Regions from separate parts of the Azospirillum sp. UFLA03-27 genome, predicted to be linked through region 1. Evidence: riboswitches for the same ligand, from Rfam matches in the RefSeq annotation. Region 1 holds a riboswitch; each other region holds the start of a gene.
What was found. Region 1 has a riboswitch for cobalamin ahead of Q4I23_RS09195 (TonB-dependent receptor plug domain-containing protein). Riboswitches for the same ligand answer to the same signal wherever they lie in the genome.
Positions count from the first base shown of each region.

Region 2: it holds a riboswitch for cobalamin, as region 1 does, so the genes downstream of both, cobW (cobalamin biosynthesis protein CobW) here and Q4I23_RS09195 (TonB-dependent receptor plug domain-containing protein) in region 1, are expected to answer to the same signal.
Region 3: it holds a riboswitch for cobalamin, as region 1 does, so the genes downstream of both, Q4I23_RS28870 (energy-coupling factor ABC transporter permease) here and Q4I23_RS09195 (TonB-dependent receptor plug domain-containing protein) in region 1, are expected to answer to the same signal.

Region 1 covers NZ_JAUQTX010000042.1:22,809-25,067, forward strand. The annotation lists gene Q4I23_RS09195 (TonB-dependent receptor plug domain-containing protein) at 1-1,025, opposite strand, end outside; cobalamin riboswitch at 1,142-1,360, opposite strand; gene Q4I23_RS09200 (Aq_678 family protein) at 1,415-1,873, opposite strand.
Region 2 covers NZ_JAUQTX010000266.1:4,297-6,555, reverse strand. The annotation lists gene Q4I23_RS27340 (ABC transporter ATP-binding protein) at 1-627, opposite strand, end outside; cobalamin riboswitch at 917-1,132, shown strand; gene cobW (cobalamin biosynthesis protein CobW) at 1,172-2,254, shown strand.
Region 3 covers NZ_JAUQTX010000305.1:1,218-3,476, reverse strand. The annotation lists gene Q4I23_RS28875 (hypothetical protein) at 1-627, opposite strand, end outside; cobalamin riboswitch at 772-1,010, shown strand; gene Q4I23_RS28870 (energy-coupling factor ABC transporter permease) at 1,185-1,865, shown strand; gene Q4I23_RS28865 (superoxide dismutase) at 1,950-2,259, opposite strand, start outside.

The DNA.
Region 1 (2,259 bases):
CTGTTCAGAGTGAGGTTGGTCTGATAGTCGGCCTTGGTCTTGCGCCCGTCGTAGCGGCTGGTCACCGTCTTGGCGTCGTCGCGGTAATCGCGCTGCTGGCGGCCATGGGTCAGGCCGACGATGTGCTCCCACTTTCCGTCGAGAAGGGCGATCTTGCCCTGGACTCGCCCGAAATATTGCTCCCCGGCGGTGCTGGTCCCGTCATCGACGGCGCCGCGCCCGCCGACGAAACCGTCGGTGTCGGCGTGGAAGCGGGTGTAGCGGCCGGTCACCGCGATCTCGCTGCGCTCGGTCGGGCGGACGGCGGCGTTTCCGGTCAGCGTGCCGTTGCGGTAGCCGTCCTTCTCCGGGTTGCCGAGCCGCGTGTCGGCGACCGACACGCCGTCGCTGGTGACGCCCTGGCCGCTGAGGAACAGGTCGTAGCGGTCGGTCCCGGTGCCGAAGGAGGCCCGCCCGGCCGCGGTGCCGAAGGACCCGCCCTCCACGGCGGCGCGGAACCGGGGGGCGCCGGCGCCGCGGCGGGTCACGATGTTGACGACGCCGCCGACCGCGTCGGAGCCGTAAAGCGCGCTCTGCGGGCCGCGCAGCACCTCGACGCGCTCCACGTCGCCGGCCAGCAGGTTGGCGAAGTCGTATTCGGAGCCGGACGCCGGATCGTTCACCTCGATCCCGTCGATCAGGACGAGCGTCTGGTTGCCCTCCGACCCGCGGATGCGGAGCTGGGTCAGGGTGCCCATCGGGCCGGTGCGGTTGACGGCGACGCCGGGCACCGCGCGCAGCGCGTCGGACAGTAGACGGGTCTGGCGCTGCTCCAATTCCTGGCGGGTGATGACGGTCAGGGCGCTGCCGGTTTCCTCGGCGGCGGTGGGGACGCGGTTGGCGGTCACCGAGACCGGCGGAAGCATCGTGATGGTGGTGGAATCGGCGAAGGCCGACGTAGGGAAGGCCGACACGGGAAGGGCTAGGCTTCCCAGAAGGGCGGCGAAGGACGCCGTCCGGTGAAGACGGGGAACGCGGACACTCATTGAGACCTCAGGCGGGACGCCGGTGGCACGTCACCGCGAACGAAGTCCCACCGGACGCTCCGCGAACGGAGTCCCGGTTCGACGACCTTCGGTGCACCCCGCCCGAACGTGTTCGCGTGTGACCACGACTGACGGCAGGTCTCCTGGCTCGCGGGTTATCGTCGGCCCATCGCCTTCCCAGGATCGCGGTCCCAGTGGCATTCCGATGGACGACTCGCCGCTTACAGTTGCGGGGGCAGCCCCGGCGTAGAACCCTCGCACGGCCAATTGCCGCGGGGTCCGCACCGTGTTCCCATTTTCAGCCCTTTCGGGCAACCGTCGGGTGCGAAGCTACGCGGGCGGAACGGCTCCGGTCAAGCCGCAATCCGCCCGTCCTCGCCCGGCCGTTGTCAGAGCGTGGTTCTCGGCCCGATCGCCGCCCCATCCGGCATGGGCGGTACCATTTCCTTGCAATTGCCGACGCAATAGGTCTGCGCCTCGATCCGGCCGCCGCAGGATTTGTAGCAATCATTGTAATCGGAGGAGCAGGTGAGGTTGCTGTAGCAGCTGGGGTCCCGGTCGAAATCGCTGAACGTCTTGATCTTCTTCTTGTCCACATCTTTGGGCAAGGAACGGAGATAGGACTGATATTCGCCCTGGGCGCGGGTCGTCGCCTCGGCCCGGCAGGTCTGAACGGCCAGTTCCTTTGCGGATTGGCAGATCGTCTGTGCCTGCTTGCACTGGGCGACACAGAGCTTTCCCGCCTCGCTGACGGGTGGAAAATAGCTTGCGACCGTCTCGAAACGCGGGCCGCAACCGGCCAATCCGGCCGCCAGCAGGCAGCCGAGCAGAATGGAACGCCGCATCATTGTGGGTGTCCTGCCGTGAATTTCCGTCAATCGCTACGAACAACCCGCCGGTGCGGAATCATCCATGGGCAATGCGGAATTCGCAAAGCCGGCTCCCGTCTGGAAATCCGGCAACCCTTGGGCGATCAACCGGCTGGTGTCGGCGCCTGCGGCCTTCGCATCGATCACGGCCCGCAAAGGCCGCTTCCCCCTCTTGTCGACGGGCGGGGGCCTGACTACATGACGGTTGAGGTCCGGGCCCCTCTGGCAGCGTCGCCCGGCGCTGTGATGTCGGACTTCCCATAGAGCCGTTGTCTTGGCGCGGCCTTGCGGAAGCTGGCCCTGTTCTTCCCCCTGGGTCCCGCTCCCCCACAAGGTCCACCGCCGGACGACGGCACCCGACGGGC
Region 2 (2,259 bases), on a different contig from region 1:
CGACAGGTTGTGCTCCACCATCAGAATGGTGCGGTCGGCGGAGACGCGCTTGATGAGGGCGGCGGTGCCCTCGATGTCCTCGTGGCCCATGCCGGCCAGCGGCTCGTCGAGCAGCATCACCTCCGGGTCGAGCGCCAGCGTCGTGGCGATCTCCAGCGCGCGCTTGCGGCCGTAGGGCAGCTCGGCGGCGGTGTGGCCGGCCCAGGGGGTCAGGTTCACCGCCTCGATCAGTTCCTCGGCGCGGTCGTGCAGGTCGTGCAGGCTGGCCTCCGGCTTCCAGAAATGGAAGCTGGTGCCGCGCGGGCGCTGCAACGCGACGCGGACATTCTCCAGGACGCTGAGGTGCGGGAAGACCGCGGAGATCTGGAAGGAGCGCACCATGCCGAGCAGCGCCACGTCGGCGGGCTTCATGGCGGTGATGTCGCGCCCCTTGTAGAGGATCTGGCCGCGCGTCGGCGTCAGGAACTTGGTCAGCAGGTTGAAGACCGTGCTCTTGCCGGCGCCGTTCGGGCCGATCAGCGCGTGGATCGTGCCGCGGCGAACCTGGAGGTTCACCTCCTTCACCGCGATGAAGCCCTTGAACTCCTTCGAGAGTCCGCGCGCTTCCAGAATGATGTCGTCGGCCATGGGTGCCGCTTTTCCCTCCCTGTTCGTCCGCGTCGTCTGCCGGTCCGCGTTTTTGGTTGAGCTGATATAAGCACAGGGCATGCCAATTGTGGGGAAATTCGTTAGTTCATTGAAACTGTTGAATTCATCAAAGGCGGCGACCGCATCGCACGCGGTCCGGAGTGTCAGCTTTCCAGACAGACTGTACCGATCTTCCGACACACCAACGGCGGGATGGGCGGACCGTTCCGGGTTCGATGGCACGCTTTGCGGGCGCCAAATGGCCGCTTGCAAATCGGGGGTCCGCCTGCAATTCTGCGCCCCCGACGGTGCCCCGTCCGCCGTGAAGGCGCGGGGATAATAGGGAATGCGGTGCGGATCCGGATGGGGTCCAAGGCCGCGGCTGCCCCCGCAACTGTATGCGGCGAGTCCGCCTCCGGAAATGCCACGGGCCGACAGGCCGGGAAGGCGGGAGGCGCGGCGACGACCCGCGAGCCAGGAAACCTGCCGCCAGACCGAAACTCATCCAATCCGCCGGGTGTGGCGGAGACAGGGAAACCAGATCATGACGCATCGCGCCGCCCTCCGTCCGTCCGCCGGGAAGACCCCGGCCACCGTCATCACCGGCTTTCTCGGTGCCGGCAAGACGACGCTGATCCGCAGCCTTCTGGAGCAGGCCGGCGGGCGCCGTCTGGCGCTGATCATCAACGAGTTCGGCGATGTCGGCATCGACGGCGAGATCCTGCGCGCCTGCGGCGACCCGACCTGCACCGAGGACGACGTGATCGAGCTGGCGAACGGCTGCCTGTGCTGCACCGTCGCCGACGACTTCGTCCCGGCCATCGAGAAGCTGCTGTCGCGCCCCCAGCCGCCGGAGCACATCATCATCGAGACGAGCGGCTTGGCCCTGCCGAAGCCGCTCGTCCAGGCCTTCCACTGGCCGGCGATCAAGACGCGGGTGACGGTGGACGGGGTGGTCGCGGTGGTCGACGCCGCCGCCGCCGCGGAGGGCCGCTTCGCCCCCGATCCGGCGGCGCTGGCCGCCCAGGCCGCCGAGGCCGGACAGCTCGACCACGAGACGCCGGTGGAGGAGGTGTTCGAGGACCAGCTCCTCTGCGCCGACCTGATCGTGGTGAACAAGACCGATCTGGTCGAGGCCGCCGATCTGGCGAAGGTCGAGGACCTGATCCGCGCCGCCATGGCAGAGGGCGGCATGGCGGCGGGCGGTATTGGGCGCGAGCCCAAGATCCTGCGCGCCAGCAACGGCAAGGTCGATCCGGTGGTGCTTCTCGGCGTCGGGGCCGGGGCCGAGGACGACCTCGCCAACCGCCCCAGCCACCATGACGAGGAGGAGGGTCACGATCACGACGATTTCACCAGCTTCGTCGTGGAACTCGGCCCGCAGCCCGACCCGGCGGCGCTGGCGAAGACGCTGGAGCGGGTCGCCGCCGCCCATGGCGTGCTGCGCCTGAAGGGCTTCATCGACGTGCCGGGCAAGCCGATGCGCCTTCTGGTGCAGGGCGTGGGGACGCGCATCCAGACCCATTTCGACCGCTTCTGGAAGCCCGACGAGCCGCGCCGCAGCCGTCTGGTGGTGATCGGCGAGACGGGCCTGGACCGCGACGCCGTGACCGCGGCGCTGGAGTGATTTTT
Region 3 (2,259 bases), on a different contig from region 1:
GGTCGCGCCGAGATCGACGGCGGCGCCATCGGCTTGCGGGCGCATCAGCCGGGGCGGGACGTGTGAGTGCCAGAAATCCCCCGGCCGGTACCGCCATGTGCGCAGCCATTCGTAGGCGCGGTAATTGCCGTACTGGTCCAGCCGGTCGAGGACCAAGGATGGGCCGACGAAGAAGTGGCAGAGGTACAGCGCCGCCGTGCGCGACGGCGAATCGAGGAACATCCGGCGCGCCCGGGTGATCTGCTCCGCCGTCCAAAGCTCGTCCGCATCGACCTGCCAGAGCAGGCAGTCCTCCGTCATGGCGGCAAGCGGCGCGGTCACCATCTCCACCTTGCCCTGCCAGAACATGCCGGGCGGCTTGCGGTAGACCGACACGCGCCCGGGCTCCTCCGCGGCGATGCGGTCGAGATACGCCGACGTCCCGTCGCTGCTGCGGCCGTCGCGGTGAAGGTCCTGCGGAACGCGCCCACCCCGCTGCGCGCACCAGGAGGAGTCGCGGACCTGCTCCGCCACCCCTTCCACGACGTGCCAATGCCAGGGGAAGGGAAGTTGGCGGAAAACCTCCAGGTGGTAGCGGATGAAGGGATCGCCGTTCAGCACGATGGTCAGGAAATGAACCGGTAGCATGCCCGCAACCCCGTCCTTCGCCCGTTGATCCGGCCTCGCGCAGTCCGCCGGACCTTGTCGGTTCCGCGGGAGCGGTGTCAAGGAAGCCGTGCGACTCCCCCGATGGGTCGCCATCCCCCTCTTGACGGCGGGGGACCCCGCCCCTACCCTGGCGCCGGTTATGGTTCCCCGCGCCCTCCGGTCGCGGGGCTAAGAGGGAAGCCGGTGCGTCGCCCCGATCGGGGGGAAACGGCAAATCCGGCGCTGCCCCCGCAACTGTGAGCGGTGAGCGGCCTCGTCCTTTCCGTGTCACTGGCGCCGCCTGCGGAAACGGGCGCCGGGAAGGCCGGACGATGCCGCCTTGACCCGCAAGCCAGGAGACCTGCCGTAACCGAACGTACGTCCTCGGGCGGGGTGCCCCGGTGGTCGCTTGCCGATGTCCGGCCTAAAGGCCGCCCGTCTTTCGCAAGCCGTCCCTCCGGTGCGCCCATCCAAGGGGACCAAGGGGGTTGCGATGCCGGTGCCTGCCAGCAACGACGCCCTCCCAACGCATGGCAGACTCGGAAAGGGCATAGAGCATGCACATCGAACCCGGCGTCGTGGACGGCGCCAAGATCGCTCTCAGCTACGCGACGGCCGCCGGCGGCTTCGCGATGGCCGGCAAGCTGGCGCGCGACGACGTCCGCAACAACGGCGGGGTCGCGCCGCTGGTGCTGCGCAGCCTGATCGCCACCGCGCTGGTCTTCAGCTTCTTCGAGGTGTTCCCGCACCACCCCGTGGGCGTGTCGGAGGTTCACCTGATCCTCGGTTCGACGCTGCTCCTGCTGTTCGGCGCCGGTGCGGCCTCCATCGGCCTCGCCGCCGGCCTGCTGATCCAGGGCCTGTTCTTCGCGCCGTTCGACCTGCCGCAGTACGGCATGAACGTCACCACGCTGCTGGTCCCGCTGTGGGGCATCAGCCTGCTGGCGAAGCGGATCGTTCCGGACGCCACCCCCTATGTCGACCTGAAGTACTCGCAGGCGCTCGCCCTCTCCACCGCCTACCAGGGCGGCATCGTCGCCTGGGTGGCCTTCTGGGCCTTCTACGGACACGGCTTCACCGCCGAGACCATGACGGAGGTCGCCTCCTTCGGCGCCGCCTACATGACCGTCATCATTGTCGAGCCGCTGGCCGACCTCGCCGTGCTGGCTGTCGCCAAGGCGCTGCGCCGCCAGAGCCAGGGTCCGCTGTTCAACGTCCGCCTGCACCAGGGCGCCTGATCGGGCCTCTGGACCAGACGGTTCGCAGGAAGGGCGGCGGGGACATCCCCGCCGCCCTTTTCCGTTTTAGGTCAGGCTGGCCGGTCAGATCACCAGTTCGCCCTTGCGGATCGCCGCGTAGCGGCGGTTCACCGCGCCCCAGTCGACGACGTTCCACCAGGCCGCCAGATAGTCGGCGCGCCGATTCTGGTACTTCAGGTAATAGGCGTGCTCCCACACGTCGTTGCCCATCAGCACGGGCACCCCCTCCATGGCCGGCGAATCCTGGTTCGGGCGTGCGGCGATGGCGAGTTTGCCCGACGACGGGTCGGCGGTGACGAAGACCCAGCCGCTGCCGAACTGCCCGGCCCCCGCCGTGTTGAAGCGGGTCTTGAAGTCGTCGAAGCTGCCGAAG